One region of the Photobacterium sp. R1 genome, then DNA from elsewhere that is predicted to be linked to it. Evidence: predicted binding sites of a transcription regulator. Region 1 holds the regulator's gene; each other region holds the start of a gene.

Region 1 (5,528 bases):
ACTTCCCGGGACACCTGCCGAACGGTCACATCGTTCCTGCACTGCTGGCCGGGAACACCGTCGTCTTCAAGCCGTCTGATCTGACGCCGAAAGTTGCGGAAGAAACGATCAAGCTGTGGGAACAGGCGGGTCTGCCTGCTGGTGTGATCAACCTGGTTCAGGGCGCACGTGCCACTGGTGAAGCGCTGGCACAATCTGCCGGTATCGATGGTCTGCTGTTCACCGGCAGTGCGAACACCGGACACATTCTGCATCGCCAGTTTGCCGGTCAGCCTGGCAAGATGCTGGCACTGGAAATGGGCGGGAACAACCCGATGGTGATCTCCAAAGCTTACGGCGATCTGAAATCGACGGTTTACACCATCATCCAGTCGGCGTTTATCAGTGCCGGTCAGCGTTGTACCTGTGCCCGTCGCCTGTATGTACCTGAAGGTGCTGAAGGGGATGCGCTGATTGCTGAACTGATTGCGGCAACCAAGGCCATCAAAGTTGACGGTCCGTTTGCTGAGCCACAGCCGTTTATGGGGCCGCAAATCTCTGTGGTCGCGGCTGATAACATTATTGCCGCGCAGGAACGTCTGCTGAGCATGGGTGGTGAAGCGCTGCTGAAAGCTGAGCGTGGTCAGGGCGCCATCGTGACTCCGGGTATTGTTGAAGTGAGCAAGATTGCCGAGCTGCCGGACGAAGAATATTTTGGTCCGTTGCTGCAGGTGGCTCGTTATCAGGAGCTGCCTCAGGCTGTTGAAATGGCAAATGACACCCGCTACGGCCTGTCTGCCGGTCTGGTTTCGACTGACGACAGCGAGTGGCAGTACTTTATCGATCATATTCGCGCCGGTGTTGTGAACCGCAACCGTCAGCTGACGGGTGCCAGCGGTGATGCACCGTTCGGTGGTCCGGGTGCGTCCGGTAACCTGCGCCCAAGCGCTTACTACGCCGCGGACTACTGTGCGTATCCAATGGCATCCATGGAAGGAGAGGCAACCGAACTGCCTGCTCAGCTGTCTCCGGGGATCCAACTGTAACTATTGCTTAACCCGTATTGACGAGGGAACCGCAACATGGAAAGAGTGGAAAAACTGTTTGATGCCCTTTGGCAGGACTACACAACCCGTCTTTGCCCTTCGGCCGCTCAGGTGCACGATCTGCTGACAGAGGAAGAGCCTTTGCTGAACGATCACATTGCCCTGCGTACGTTCAATCTGCCGGGTGTGAGCCTGGATGTGCTGGCTGCACCATTCATTGCGATTGGTTATAAGCCGTGCGGAACGTATCATTTCGAGCAGAAGAAACTGTATGCGGAGCACTTTGAGCATCCGAACCCGGCTGCACCGAAAGTCTTTATCAGTGAACTGCTGGTCGGACAGTGCTCGGCGGATCTGCAAAATACCGTGCGTGAGCTGGTGAAGCAGATTCCTGAAGGCGCAATGAAGGATGGTGCTTTCCTGTACGGTGGCCGTTTATGGGATCTCGATTACGCGACCTATGAGAAGCTGGCCGAGGAAAGTGAGTACGCGGGTTGGGTTGCTGCCCACGGTTATGGTGCGAACCATTTTACTGTCAGCGTAAATCAGCTGGAGCAGTTTGCGGAAGTTGCAGAGGTGAACAGCCTGCTGCGCCACAACGGCTTCACCATCAATGAATCGGGTGGTGAAGTGAAAGGTAGTCCGGAAGTGCTGCTGGAGCAGTCATCAACGATGGCTGATCGGGTGGAAGTCCGCTTTACCGATGGTATCCGTTCAATTCCAGGCGGTTTCTATGAGTTTGCCAAGCGGTATCTGCAGGAGAATGGGGAACTCTACCCGGGCTTTGTGGCTGCGTCGGCTGACAAGATCTTCGAAAGTACGAATATGTAAGACAGGTATCTTTGCTCTGTCATTAAACAGCGGCCTCTGGGCCGCTGTTTTTTTATCTGGGGTGTCTGAATGCCATATCTCGTGCTGTGAGAGGGCTTGTCAGTGCTGTTGATCCAGCGGTTGCATCCAGTCATCCGATTCACTTGGGGGGCTGGTCAGACACAGGTAGGCTTCCTGCTCCAGGAGCTGCCGGGGAGACTGAAAACCTGTCATTTCAACCGAGGCAGAGAGGAAACGTCCTCTGGTTACGACAGGGCGCGGGGGAAGCTGATTGTGCTGGGCATTTGGGGCAAAACGTTCGATATCCATATCTGCACATCCACATAGTACTGATACGCCAAATGTAGCAACAGAGGGATGGAAGGCAACTGAAAAAATGTGAAGTGTCCTGAGAAAACAGCTGTAATCACAGGGTATGCCCGGCAGAAATAAAAAAAGCCGCGCTTGCGGCTTTTTATTGTACTCACATTGGCTGCATCACCGGAGAGTGATCAGCGTGTTCCGTACACAACGATGGTTTTACCGTGGGCAGAAATCAGGTTCTGCTCTTCCAGCATCTTCAGAATGCGGCCAACGGTTTCACGGGAACAGCCAACAATCTGGCCGATTTCCTGACGGGTAATTTTGATCTGCATGCCGTCCGGGTGAGTCATGGCATCCGGCTGTTTTGCCAGATTCAGCAGGGTCTGGGCAATACGGCCAGTCACGTCCAGGAATGCTAGGTCACCGACTTTCTGGCTGGTGACTTGCAGACGGCGTGCCATCTGTGCAGACAGACGCATCAGGATATCCGGATTAACCTGGATCAGCTGACGGAATTTCTTAAAGGAAATTTCAGCCACTTCACATGGTGTTTTCGCACGAACCCAGGCAGTACGCTCCTGGCCTTCTTCAAACAGGCCCAGTTCACCAATGAAGTCGCCCTGGTTGAGGTAAGACAGGATCATTTCCTTACCTTCTTCATCCTTGATCAGAACGGCGACGGAACCTTTGACAATGTAGTAGAGGGTCTCTGCTTTCTCGCCAGCATGGATCAGTGTACTCTTCGACGGGTACTTATGAATGTGGCAGTGAGAAAGGAACCACTCCAAAGTTGGATCTGTTTGCGGTTTACCTGGAACCATATTACTAACTTCCTCTGCAGTGTGTTGCCCAACAACGTCATTCCTTGCATTGGGGTTGGGTAGAACAATACTATTGTTTGCCAACTAGCATATTCAGTCAACGGCTGGGCTGCAAGCGCATGTGAACATTCAGACCAAGAGTTTAACTTTTTTCGTCATGCATTGCTTGATATTGCGCGGGGATAAATGAACATTTTGGACACTTTACTGTGCACATGATCACACCGTTGTGACTTAGTGATAAAATCCGGGTTTTTGTAGTAAGGAGTAACGCATGCAATCACGTGTGAAATGGGTCGAAGATTTGACTTTTATCGGCCAGTCTAACTCGGGCCACAGTGTGGTCATGGACGGGAACGGCGGCAGTAAAGCGCCCAGCCCGATGGAACTGGTCCTGATGGCTGCCGGAGGCTGCAGCTCGGTGGACGTGGTCGATGCGCTGAAAAGTGCCGGTCAGGCGATCACCGCCTGTGAGGCACAGATTGATTCCGTGCGCCGCGAACAGGCACCGCGTTATTTCACCTCGGCCAATCTGCATTTTGTCGTCACAGGTCATCATCTCGATGACGCTCAGGTTGCCAAAGCTGTCAGCGATTCACTGGAAAAGTACTGCTCCGTGTGCCTGATGCTGGGCAAAGGCGTGACCCTGACTCATTCTTACCAGATTGTCGCGGCATAAGCCGTTGTCATCTGGGTTAATCAGGTAAGTTGTATGATCATTCCCTGGCAAGATATCGATGCTGAAACGCTGACCAACCTGATTGAACACTTTGTCCTGCGCGAGGGCACCGACTACGGTGAGCAAGAGCTGAGCCTGGCGCAGAAAGTGGACAAGGTGCGCCAGCAATTGGCGGCGGGAGAGGCCGTGATTATGTATTCCGAATTGCACGAAACGGTGGATATCAAACTACGTCGCTCGCTTCGCACAGAATAAAGCTGCCATACTCAGAGGTGACAGCAGAAAACGGAAGCTGGCGCCGACGGATGCGGTCGGATGCTTGACTGCATCCATTTGCCCTGTTAATAACTGATTCCGTTTGGATAAACGACAAGGTATGTCATGTCTGCAAAACACCCAATCATTGCAGTAACAGGTTCCTCCGGAGCAGGAACGTCCACCACTTCGGAAGCTTTCCGCAAGATGTTTAATATGCTGAATATCCATGCGGCATGGCTGGAAGGGGACAGTTTTCACCGTTTTACCCGTCCGGAAATGGATGTGGAGATCCGCAAAGCCAAGGAGCAGGGGCGCCACATCAGCTATTTTGGCCCGCAGGCCAATGACTTTGCGCTGCTGGAAAACTTTTTCCGTCAGTACGGTGAAGACGGCAGCGGAAAATACCGCCGTTATCTGCACACGTTTGATGAAGCCGTGCCCTATAACCAGATGCCGGGCACTTTTACACCCTGGCAGGATCTGCCGGAAAATACCGATCTGCTGTTTTATGAAGGCCTGCACGGCGGCGTCGTGGATGGCGATGTTAATGTTGCACAGCACGTCGACCTGCTGATTGGCATGGTCCCGATTGTGAACCTGGAATGGATTCAGAAAATTGTGCGGGATACCCGCGATCGCGGCCACTCCAGAGAAGCGGTGATGGAGTCCATCGTCCGTTCAATGGATGATTATCTCAATTACATTACTCCGCAGTTTTCCCGGACCCATATTAACTTCCAGCGGGTGCCGACGGTTGATACCTCCAACCCGGTCAGTGCGAAAGCCATCCCCAGTCTGGATGAGAGTTTTGTGGTGATCCGTTTCCGTGGCATCAAGAATGTTGATTTCCCGTATCTGCTGGCGATGATCCAGGGCTCATTTATGTCGCGCCATAATACGCTGGTGGTGCCGGGCGGGAAGATGAGCTTTGCGATGGAGCTGATCATGCGGCCGCTGATCCAGCAGCTGATCGATACCGGGAAAATTGGATAACCGGGCCTCATTGAAAAAACGCCTGTGCAGGTTTGCCAGGCGTTTTTTGTTTCAGGTTAATCCCTGAGTTTTTTTTGAAACCAGGCCGGTACGGTCTGGTCCAGCCAGAAAGTCGGCTCGCGCCAGCTGCCGCTGATAAAACCGACATGGCCCCCGTATTGGGTCAGGTGATACTCGATATGGGCAGGCAGCGGCTGTGTCGGGATGACTGCTGCCGTCATGAAAGGATCGTCAGCGGCATGAATCACCCGCAACGGGGTCTGTACCTGCGCCAGTTTTCCCAGTCCGCTGCAACGTTGATAGTAGTCGGCCGCATCAGCAAAGCCATGCAGTGGCGCTGTGACGGTATCGTCAAACTGTCGCAGCGATGCGATTCCAGCAATCTGTTCGGTCTGAAAGGGCAGCAGGTCCGGTAACGCAGCCATTTTTTTCAGCATATTTTTCTTCATGGAACCGAGCAGGTAGCGCTGGTAGACCCGGGAAAACCCCTGTTCAATCCGGGACGAGCAGGCTGACAGATCCAAGGGTGGAGAAATGACCTGAGCTGCGGTCAGTCCGGATGCTTCGCCGGTTTCAGCCAGATAGTTCACCAGCATATTACCCCCCAGAGAAACTCCC
Region 2 (5,528 bases), on a different contig from region 1:
GCTGGATGCCAACCCCGAACTCTCGCCGCGTGACATCGTGGTGATGGTGGCGGATATCAATGCCTACAGCCCTTACATTCAGGCGGTCTTTGGCAATGCCCCGGCAGAGCGGTATCTGCCTTTTTCAATCTCTGACCGCAGTGCGGATCAGGAAAATCCGGTGTTGCTGGCGTTCCTGCGTCTGCTGGATCTGCCGAACAGCCGCTGTCATGCTTCTGAGCTGACGGAAATGCTGGAAGTACCCGCGATCATGAATCGGTATGGTCTGGATGCAGAACGTTTTCTTCAGGTGAAAGCCTGGATTGAAGAAGCAGGGATCCGCTGGGGACTGGATGGTGATACGGCCCGGGAGTTTGCTCTCCCGGATCAGAAACAGAATACCTGGCTGTTTGGCTTGCAGCGGATGCTGCTGGGCTATGCCATGCCACAGCAGGCAGGACTCTATCAGGGGATGCTGGCCTATGATGAAGTGCAGGGGATGGAGGCCGAGCTGGCCGGCCAGCTCAGCGTTTTTGTCGAACAACTCATTCATTATCGCAAGGTGCTGAATCAACCTCATTCAGCCAGCGGCTGGTTTGCGGTGCTGAACCAGTTACTGGACGATTTCTTTGTCGTGGATACGGAAGGAGAGCTGGTCCTTCGCCTGATCCGCGAGAAATTACAACAGCTGGAACAGCAGCTGAAAGATGCCGGTTACGGCGACCAGCTGACTCCGGCCATCATGCGTGACTACCTCAATGACAAACTGGGCGGCGAACGGATCAGTCAGCGCTTTCTGGCCGGACAGATCAACTTCTGTACCCTGATGCCGATGCGTTCTATTCCGTTTCAGGTGGTCTGTCTGCTGGGAATGAACGACGGCGTCTACCCGCGTACCATTGCGCCGGAAGGTTTTGATCTCATGGTCGGCCGCCAGCGCGCCGGTGACCGCTCCCGCCGTGACGACGACAGATACCTGTTCCTTGAGGCCATGCTCTCGGCCCAGCAGCAGCTCTATATCAGTTATGTCGGCCGGTCGATTCAGGACAACAGCGAGCAAATGCCGTCAGTGCTGCTGAGTGAATTGCTGGAATATTGTCAGCAGGGATTCTGTCTGACCGGGGATGAAAGTCTGCCGCCAGACGATTCAGCCGCCCGGCTGCTTCAGCAATTGGTCCGCCACCACCCGCTGACGCCTTTCAGTCCGCAGGCATTTCTGGGAGCAACGCCGAGCTATGCAGCGGAGTGGCTTTCTGCGGCCCGCCGGGAACCGGTGATTCAGGACGAATTCCTGGACCAGCCGCTGGCTCCGGTCGCACTGGAGGCGCTGTCGGAATCGACCGGTACGTCGGCGGTGATGGAGCTGGCGGAGCTACAGCGTTTCTGGCGTCTGCCGGCACAGTATTTTTTCAATCGTCGGCTGAAGGTGTACTTCAATGCAGCCGAAGGCGCCATGGCGGATGATGAGCCGTTTGCGCTGGATGGTTTACAGAGTTACCGGCTGCGCGAAAATCTGCTGATGACCCTGCTGGAAGCAAAAGAGCAGTCGAAAGATCAGTCCGAGGCCCTGGCGCAGTTTCAGGCCCGGCAGCAGGCTGCGGGCAGTCTGCCGATTGGAGCATTCGGAGAACTGACGCTGGCGCAGGAAACACAGCAGATCCTGCCGCTGGCTGAGCAGATCTCAGCCTTGCTGGCCACCCGGACGGAAGACCCGGAAATCGACCTGCCGCTTGAAACTGCTGTCGGTGGCATTCGCTTACAGGGATGGTTACGTCACCGCACCGCAGAAGGTCTGGTGCATTTCCGGCCGGGCAAGATCCGGGCTCAGGATATGCTTCAGGCCTGGATGGAACATCTGGCACTGGCCGCTCAGGAAACTCCGGCAGCGACTCATCTGCTGGGCATTGATACCCATCTTCGGCTGAAACCGGTTGACGCAGATTATGCCCGAGATCAACTGACCGCGTTGATCGACGGTTATCTGGCCGGGCAGTCGGATCCGCTGCCTTATTTCCCGCGCACGGTCTTGTCGGGGCTGGAAGCGCTTCAGGATAAAAGCGGCAACTGGCTGACGGATGAGGACACTCTGTTGAAAGCGCAGACCAAAATGGCTGCGGTTTTTCAGGACAGCTATCTGTTCCGCGGAGAAGGCAGCAATGTCTACATCGCCCGTGTCTGGCCGCAATGGCAGGATGATCTGGCGGCGGATGTCATGACCTGGGGAGAGCGTGTGCTCAAGCCTGTGTTAATGCATCTGGAAGCGGTTGATTGAAGCAGGTGAGCGAGGTGGCCGCCGGCAAAATCATTATGAGTGTAGGGTGTTCACCGGTCGGCCACAAGGTCCAGAGGTAGACCAAATTTCGTGGCTGCGATACTACAGAAAGCCAGTGGTTGAAAATGTGAAACACCTCCCATAGTGATAGAAACATCAGAATGAAATAGGGTAAAAAGTGTTGAACCCGTGAGTGATCACAAAAGCACATGTAAAAAAGAAAGTTTTCCATTTTTTATGCTGCCTGAAACAGAATTCTGGTGCCACGGAGTTTGGGTGCCGTGTCAGCATGCGGGCAAATAATTTTTTCAGAGACCAGGTTGATGAGATGACAGCGACCACAGCAACGGATAAATCAGCAATCATGCCACAGCCGCTGGAGGCAATGACGTTTCCCCTGCATGGGACCCGGCTGATTGAAGCTTCGGCGGGCACGGGAAAAACCTTCACCATTGCCAGCCTGTATCTGCGTCTGCTGTTAGGACATGGTGAAGCGGGCGCGGCATTTCCGCATCCGCTGACCGTGGATCAGATTCTGGTGGTGACCTTTACTGAAGCGGCAACAGCTGAGCTGAGAGACAGGATCCGCCGACGGATTCACGATGCCCGGATCGCTTTCAGCCGCGGCTCCAGCGAGGATCCGATTCTGGCGGGGCTGTTGTCGGATCTGCCGGATCATGCCCGATCGGCCACCTTACTCTTGCAGGCCGAGAGACAGATGGATGAAGCTGCGATTTTCACCATCCACGGTTTTTGTCAGCGTATGCTGACCCAGAATGCCTTTGAATCCGGCAGCTTGTTCACCAATGAATTCATTACGGAAGAAAGTCAGCTCAGGGCACAGGTCGCAGCCGATTACTGGCGCCGTTATTTCTATCCGCTGTCCCGTGAACTGGCGAATGAAATTCGTCGGTGCTGGCCCGCCCCGGAAACACTGCTGCAAGCGATCAATCCCTTTTTGTCCGGTGCACCGGTCGTGCTGAAAGCGCCGCCGTTATCCGGCGATCTGGCGCAGTTACACCAGCAGAATCTGGAACGGATAGAAGTCGTCAAGCAGGGCTGGTGTGCGCATGTGGCTGATTTTTTTGCGTTGATCAGCGATTCCGGGGTGAATAAGCGCAGTTATACCAAAACCAGTCTGCCAAAGGCGCTGGAAGAAGTCGGCCAATGGGCTGCGCAGCCGACCACAGATTACAGTCTGCCCAAGGCCCTGGAAAAATTTGATCAGGCAGTGCTGGCAGAGAAAACGGCCAAGGGCACCGTGCCGGAGCATCCGGTTTTTGTTGCGATTCAGGATTTGCTGGCGAACCCGCCCAGTGTACGGGAGCCGATTCTGGCGCACGCGATCCGGGCATGCCGGGAACTACTGACTGAGGCAAAACAGCGCAAAGGCTGGCTGTCTTTTGATGATTTGCTGACGCAACTGGCAGCCGCGCTGCAAACGGATCGCGACAGCGGGAATGGTGCTCTTGCAGCCCGGATCCGTCATTTGTATCCGGTGGCAATGATTGATGAGTTTCAGGACACGGATCCGCTCCAGTATCAGATTTTCAGTACGGTTTATCTGCCGGAAGAGTCTGCCGAGGGAGAATCATCGGCAGCCGTGTCCGGACTCTTTATGATCGGCGATCCCAAGCAGGCGATTTATGCTTTCCGGGGCGCGGATATTTTCACCTATATCCGGGCGAGGCGGCAGGTCAGTGCCCATTATACGCTGGGCACCAACTGGCGCTCGACCGCCAGTATGGTGGCCGCGGCCAACCGGGTGTTTGCACTGCCGGACAGTCCTTTTATCTATGACAGCGATATCCAGTTCCTGCCCGTCCAGTCCAGCCCGAAAGCGGCTGAACGACACTGGATACTGAACGGTGAACGGCAGCAGGCGCTGTGTTTCTGGCACATGGATGCCGAGGCGCCGGTCACGAAAGGGGATTATCAAACCGTGATGGCGGAAGCTACCGCGGCCCAGATCCAGACGATTCTGACTCAGTCTGAACTGGGTCAGGCTGCGCTGGTGGACGGGGAAGAACAACATCCGGTGGCAGCCGGTGATATTGCGGTGCTGGTGCGGACCGGGACAGAAGCGGCCCTGATCCGTCAGGCGCTGGCCGGACAGGGGATTGCCAGTGTCTATCTGTCGAACCGGGACAGTGTCTTTGCCAGCCAGGAAGCGGCCGATCTGCTGCGTCTGCTGGTAGCCGTCCAGTATCCGGAACAGGAAACAACGCTGCGTGCAGCGCTGGCAACGCCTTTGTTTGCACTCAGTGCCTTTCAGCTGGACCGGCTCAATAACGAGGAAGATGAGTGGGAGCGCTGGATCGCCGAGTTCCGCGATTACCGCAGCCTGTGGCAGCGTCGCGGTGTCCTGCCGATGATTCGTCACATGCTGACCCGACGTCAGATAGCAGAACGGCTGCTGGGAGAAAACGGCGGCGAGCGGCGTCTGACGGATGTGCTTCATCTGGGCGAGCTGTTGCAGCAGGCCAGTCAGATGCTGGACAGTGATCAGGCCCTGATTCGCTGGCTGGCGGAGCATATTGAATCCCCGAACGGGAACAGCGATGAGCAGCAATTGCGGCTGGAATCTGATCGCAATCTGGTGCAAATCGTCACCATCCATAAATCCAAGGGACTGGAGTACGATCTGGTCTTTCTGCCGTTTGTCTGCAGTTATCGCAGTACCGAAACCGCGCTGTATCATGATGCGGATTCCCAGCAGGCTGTACTGGATGTCCGGGGGGAAGATGCCAGTCTGGCGCTGGCGGAACAGGAGCGTCTGGCCGAAGACCTGCGTCTGATTTACGTGGCCCTGACCCGCGCGGTGTACGGCTGTTATGTCGGCATGGCGCCATTGCGCAACGGGCGCAGTACCAAAGAGCCGACCGGTTTGCATCTGTCGGCAATTGGCTATCTGGTTCAGAACGGCCAGCCCGGCGGGCTGGCAGAGTTGACAGCTGCATTGGAGACGCTGGCACAAAGCGAGGACATCTGCATCGTCACGCCGCCGGCTTTACCGGAAGAACTCTGGCAGCCGGCTGCGGTGGAGCAACCGGTACCGAAAGCAGCCAGCTTCAGCGGTTCTGTCGGCCATCCCTGGTGGATCACCAGTTATTCATCCCTCGTTAAACAGGGGCACTCCGTCCTGGATGCGACCAGCGAGCTGCCCGGCTTTGATACGGATTCATCTCAGGACAGCCTGCTTGAGTCGGCTGAATCTGAAACGGATATGTCAGCGCCGGAGCGTTCAATTTTTACTTTCCCAAAAGGGGCACGGCCC
Region 3 (5,528 bases), on a different contig from region 1:
GGGTTTCCGAACGCTTTCCGAACGGGTAATCCCCTTACCAGCCATTCAGTTCACAGCCTGATTCACAAAAAAACCATCAGACTGCTTTCATGCAGAATCCATCATTCTGCAACCTTTCGCTGTCATATTACCAAGCCATATTCAGGCGAACCATCATTCAGACGTTTCCCAGCGTGGATAATGTGTTGACCAATTCACCCGGTGGCTGACGGCTTTTCCGCAGGCTGAAATCCTGCGTCTTCACACTCAGGAAAAGAACCGTTCGATGATCCACTGATACAGCTGACCGCCCACATAGACGCCAACAATGCCCATGACGCCTGATAATACTGGCGGTGCCGGAATCGGCAGTTTCAGTGCTGAAAATAACAAACCAACGATGACACCAGCGAGTAAAGCGAATACAACTTCATTCATGGCCTGCTCCAGTCCGGTGGCAGCCGCTGACACCGCGACAGCCGGAAAACACTCACAGAGTGTAGACCGCAGGCAACGAAGTGTCCTTTTTCCCGGTTGACCTCAGGAGACATGCTTTGCAAGGGTATAGCATGCGCGTCAGGGCAAGAGGAAAAAAGGCCACAAGACCGCTTTTTGCTATTTTTTACCAGAAAAGATTCAGATAGTTACTGAATTTGTTGGAAAGGCGAAAATCTGTCCGTCTGTCTGACAGACAAATAAAAACGCCACAGCAAACATACTGTGGCGTTTTTGTGCCTAATTAGATTCTGTTCGTCTTACAGTGACAGGAACAGACCTGCAATCGTTGCAGACATCAGGTTAGACAGGGTACCCGCGGCAACGGCTTTCATACCGAAGCGAGCGATGTCGTGACGACGGCTTGGAGCCAGACCGCCCAGACCACCCAGCAGGATTGCAATTGAGGACAGGTTTGCGAAACCACACAGTGCGAAGGAGATGATTGCACGTGTCTTCTCAGACATTGCAGCACCTGTTTCAGCAATCACCATGCCGCCATCAGCTACATCTTTCAGGTAAGGTGTGAAGTTCAGGTAAGCAACGAACTCGTTCACAACCAGTTTCTGACCGATGAAAGAACCGGCAACTTCAGCTTCGTTCCATGGCACACCAATCAGGAAGGCCAGTGGCTTGAAGACATAACCCAGGATCAGTTCCAGAGTCAGCTCAGGCATACCGAACCAGCCACCGATACCACCCAGCATACCGTTGATCAGCGCGATCAAACCGATGAAGGCCAGCAGCATCGCACCTACGTTCAGTGCCAGTTGCATACCGGAAGACGCACCCGCTGCAGCCGCATCAATTACGTTTGCAGGTTTGTCATCGTGGCTGTCATCGTCGCCGCCCATTTGCTCAACAGGCTTCTCAGTTTCAGGCTTGATGATTTTCGCAAACAGCAGACCACCAGGAGCCGCCATGAAGGATGCCGCGATCAGATATTCCAGAGGAACACCCATCGATGCGTAACCTGCCAGTACACCACCCGCAACAGATGCCAGACCACCACACATGACCGCAAACAGCTCAGATTGAGTCATTTTAGGTACAAACGGACGCACAACCAGTGGTGCTTCAGTCTGACCTACGAAAATGTTTGCTGTTGCAGACATAGATTCGGCACGAGAGGTACCCAGAGCTTTTTGCAGTGCGCCACCCAGAATGTTGATGACAAACTGCATCACACCCAGATAGTACAGCACGCTGATCAGCGCAGAGAAGAAAACGATAACAGGCAGTACTTTCAGTGCGAAGACGAAACCGCCGCCACCGAAGACTTCAAACATCTTGCCTGATACCAGGCCGCCGAACAGGAAAGAAATACCCTGATCACCGTAACCAATCACATTGGCAACAGCTTGCGATACACCATACAGCGCATCACGGCCTACCGGTACATACAGAACGAATGCACCAAAGAAAAATTGGATGGCAAACGCGCCCCCAACAGTACGTACGTTAATAGCTTTGCGGTTATCAGACAGCAGCACGGCTACCAGCAGCAGCACAACCATCCCAACCAGGCTCATAAACAGGCTCATGGTTTATGGCATCCCTATAGTTAAAATTTGGCGTCTCGACAATTCGGCTCACAAGGAGTCGGGCGCATTATACGCATGGCAACTATCAGCATGTAATGCACACGTCACACTTTGGTTGGCAACCGAGTGAAAGTTGAACATCAAGTGTGATGGCAATCACACTCAAGTTCCACTTGATGCACAATAAAAAGCCAAATAAACGTCAGAATCTTCAAATTTGAGAAGGCAATGCAAACAAGACTTCTGCATTTTTGTTAGTCGCCTGTGTTAACTGGGCTACTGACTCTGATCTCAGTTCCGTCAGAGCGTTCAAAACCTGCACGACTCTGTCCGGACGGTTCGGCTCTCCCTGGAAACCAGCCGGTGGCATATCCGGCGCGTCAGTTTCCAGCAACAATGCATCAAGAGGCAACTGAGCTATTGTAGTGCGAGTTTTGTTTGCTCTGCGATAGGTGATCGTACCACCGACACCAATTTTGATACCTAGATCAAGAAGTTGAGTCGCTTGCTGCAAACTGCCACTGAAAGCGTGATAAACCCCTCCCCGAACCGGCGAACAGGATTTCAGACACTTTAGCAATTCAGGGAAAGCCTTCCGGCAATGAAGAATCACGGGCAGGTTAAACTGATTGGACAGGGAAAGCTGCGCTGAAAGCCAGTCGGTTTGCTGGCGGCGGTCCGCATCCGGAATGGCGAAATCGAGCCCGCATTCGCCCACCGCAACACAACACGGGTCATTCCGGGCCTGTTCAAGCGCCTGTTCCAGCCGTGCCAGCGTCTGTGGTCCGTGCTCCTCTGCAAAGTACGGATGCATCCCCAGGGCATAAAACAGCGCCGGTGCCGTCGGCCCGCCGGTGTGACACAGATTTCTGACCTGCTGCCAGTTCTGCTCCCCGACCGACGGAATCACGATATGGCTGACACCTGCCTGCCGGGCCAAATCGAGATAGTAGCCGGAATTGTCCGCAAAGGGCGGGAAATCAAAATGGCAGTGGCTGTCAATCAGTTGCACGCGGCTCACCGTTGTCTCGGGTCTGGCTCTGAGTTTGGGCCTGGCTCTGGCAGGCTTTCAACCGGGCTGCCCGCTGCGCAGGATGACGGGCATCATCTTCATCATAGCGGACCGGCGCACAACAGCGACGGTTTTCCGGAATCAATCCCATGCGCTCACACCAGGCGTCGTACCGTGCAAGCCAGCTTCGAATGACGTTCAGCATTTGTATGGACTCAAAAAAGAAGAGAGCCTGATTATTTCAGGCTTGCCGAATGAAAGAAACGGCTCCCGCATATTTTCGGGACTCAAAGCACCGGCGCGGAAACACAGCATTACATCCATCACAGTGCGATAAATTTTTCGCGATTCACCCCAAGTTTTCTGGCATTTCACATATAAAACTGCCGTTTATGATACTAAGCATCATAAAACTCATAAAAACGACTTCAGAATGAAAAAGCTCAGTTCCATACTTTTATGTCTTTCGCTGGCAGCATGCGGCGGTGGCGGAGATACAAAAAATGACGGCCAGAATGCAAGCGGGGCAAACTTGCCCCTGGATCCGATCAATGCCGCGGTGAAACTGGGCGATCCCCGACTGCTGCCCAGCGACAGTGCTGCACTGGAACAACGTATCGCAACCATCATCAGTAAGGAACATTCCAGTCTGGCTTCGCTACAGAGCCAGATTTTTGGCCAGAATACGATCCAGTACGATCCCGGCAGAAACTCCCGCTATTTCAGCCTGAAGCATCTGACCAGTGCGAAAGAACTGATCACGGGAAATCAGGGCTATCCCCTGGTTACCCTGAGAGATGCAAAAGAGCGACGCAGCGTGGCCTTTGGCACCAATATCCTACGTGAGCTGGATGCCGGTTCCCACGGCGATTTTGCATCGAACATGCAAAAAATCATCGACTGGCTGCTGGTCCCCGCACTGAGCACGGGCCGTTCCGACCTCAAAGTGTCGTTTACGCTGCTCAGCAGCAGTCACTTTAATCAGTCCAAGAACTGGCTGCAAAGCCGCTACCCAAACCTGACGTTTACCCTGTGTGAAGATGAAGCTCAGCTGTCTGACTGCCTGTCACAAGCCGATCTGATCATCACCGGGACCAGCGGTTCGTTCAGCGAGCACAGTGTAACCACTGCACTGGATGCAGCAGCAGCCCGCAAGCGCGCCATGCTCTATGTGCACACCAACAGCTGGAACTCAACGCCACTGACCAACCCGGTTCTGAGCTACTTTGGCGTACAGACGCAAGCCGTCGGCGGTGCCGGCAATTATTTTACCCAGGATAAGGCCAACTGGTCGTCAGCCGCAGAGATGCGGGACCAGACCGGCTCTCTATCCGGCATTGAAACACTGATTGCCCGTCTCCGGGACAACAGCTTCAGCTTCCATATTGCAGATTGCGAAGATGACAATAACAGCTGCGACAATCTTCCGGCCTTCGGTACCGAGTTTCTGACACCGGCAGAATCACTGCGTGCCATTGTTCGCAATGTTGATGAATCCGCGACCGACATCTTCACATTGCCGGATGATTACACGCTGGAAAAACACCTGATCCTGCTTGCAGATCAATACCGGAAAAACGTCCGTTTCCCGATGTCAAAAAACAGCACCCCGACACTGACGTTTTTGAGAAGCTACTTTGCCGACCATCTGGTGTATAACACGCGTCAGATCAATCCGGTCCAGCCGGATCTGGGGAATTTCAGCCGCACCGATTTCAGCCATGTCTCCCCGGCAGAGCAAACCGTCACGCTGACCAGCCGGACACCGTGGCGTGCCGCCGGTGTTTATGCCCTGCCGGGACAGACCCTGACCGTCACCCGGACAGACCCTCACAGCGACGTGGCCGCCCGGATTTTTATCAATACCCAGCGTGCGACTTCCACCAAACCGATGGCACCGAATGACGGCTACAACCGGCCGAAATTCCTGCAGTCACATCCGGTCACCATCCAGGCCGGCGAGACCATCCACCTGACATCACCTTATGGCGGCCCGGTTCAGGTTGGCTTTACAGACAAAGGGACCGAGATGACCTTTGCATTTCGTCAGATTGGCCAGCATCCGTACTGGAAACCGGGTGAGAATGATGCTGCCTTCATCACGGCGGTGAACAACAACGCCTACGACTGGGCCGAAGTGGCGACCGAACATTTTGAGATCCACTCACGAAACAGCCGGATGCAAACCACGCTGTCTGAAAACAGCCGCTGGGATACACCGGGAGAAATGGCCACATTCATCCAGACTTATCACCACAGCGCTCTCCGGGCACTCGCGGGCTATCATGGCGAGAACATTACGCCGATCAGTGAAGTGGATTCTTTTGCTGCTGCCCATACCCTGAATATTCCTGAATGGGATCAGGTTCAGCATATGAATGCCGACCAACCCACCTGCGGCTACGGCTGCTCGGGTAACCCCTATGATGCCGGCTGGGCATTCAGCGTGCTGGGCCATGGTGACCTGCATGAGGTCGGACATAACGTTGAAAGCGGAC

Evidence for each region. Region 1 encodes CRP, which controls carbon source genes, mostly activating them, when cyclic AMP is high. Its sites were predicted from a motif close to TGTGANNNNNNTCACA; they were not measured.
Region 2: a site for CRP is predicted at 2,440-2,455, ahead of recB (exodeoxyribonuclease V subunit beta). Genes of this name have one in related genera too.
Region 3: a site for CRP is predicted at 2,164-2,179, ahead of ACYP03_RS08955 (NupC/NupG family nucleoside CNT transporter). Genes of this name have one in related genera too.

What each region holds. Positions count from the first base shown of each region.
Region 1 covers NZ_BAAHZP010000008.1:33,035-38,562, reverse strand. Annotated here, with positions in the region: gene astD (succinylglutamate-semialdehyde dehydrogenase) at 1-1,025, shown strand, start outside; gene ACYP03_RS14490 (2-oxoadipate dioxygenase/decarboxylase family protein) at 1,062-1,856, shown strand; gene ACYP03_RS14485 (hypothetical protein) at 1,956-2,165, opposite strand; gene crp (cAMP-activated global transcriptional regulator CRP) at 2,348-2,980, opposite strand; gene ACYP03_RS14475 (OsmC family protein) at 3,255-3,659, shown strand; gene ACYP03_RS14470 (YheU family protein) at 3,693-3,914, shown strand; gene ACYP03_RS14465 (phosphoribulokinase) at 4,041-4,910, shown strand; gene ACYP03_RS14460 (hydrolase) at 4,967-5,528, opposite strand, start outside.
Region 2 covers NZ_BAAHZP010000020.1:70,232-75,759, reverse strand. Annotated here, with positions in the region: gene recC (exodeoxyribonuclease V subunit gamma) at 1-2,251, shown strand, start outside; gene recB (exodeoxyribonuclease V subunit beta) at 2,580-5,528, shown strand, end outside.
Region 3 covers NZ_BAAHZP010000004.1:233,634-239,161, reverse strand. Annotated here, with positions in the region: gene ACYP03_RS08960 (XapX domain-containing protein) at 247-417, opposite strand; gene ACYP03_RS08955 (NupC/NupG family nucleoside CNT transporter) at 735-2,018, opposite strand; gene ACYP03_RS08950 (TatD family hydrolase) at 2,230-3,030, opposite strand; gene ACYP03_RS08945 (hypothetical protein) at 3,017-3,235, opposite strand; gene ACYP03_RS08940 (ImpA family metalloprotease) at 3,464-5,528, shown strand, end outside.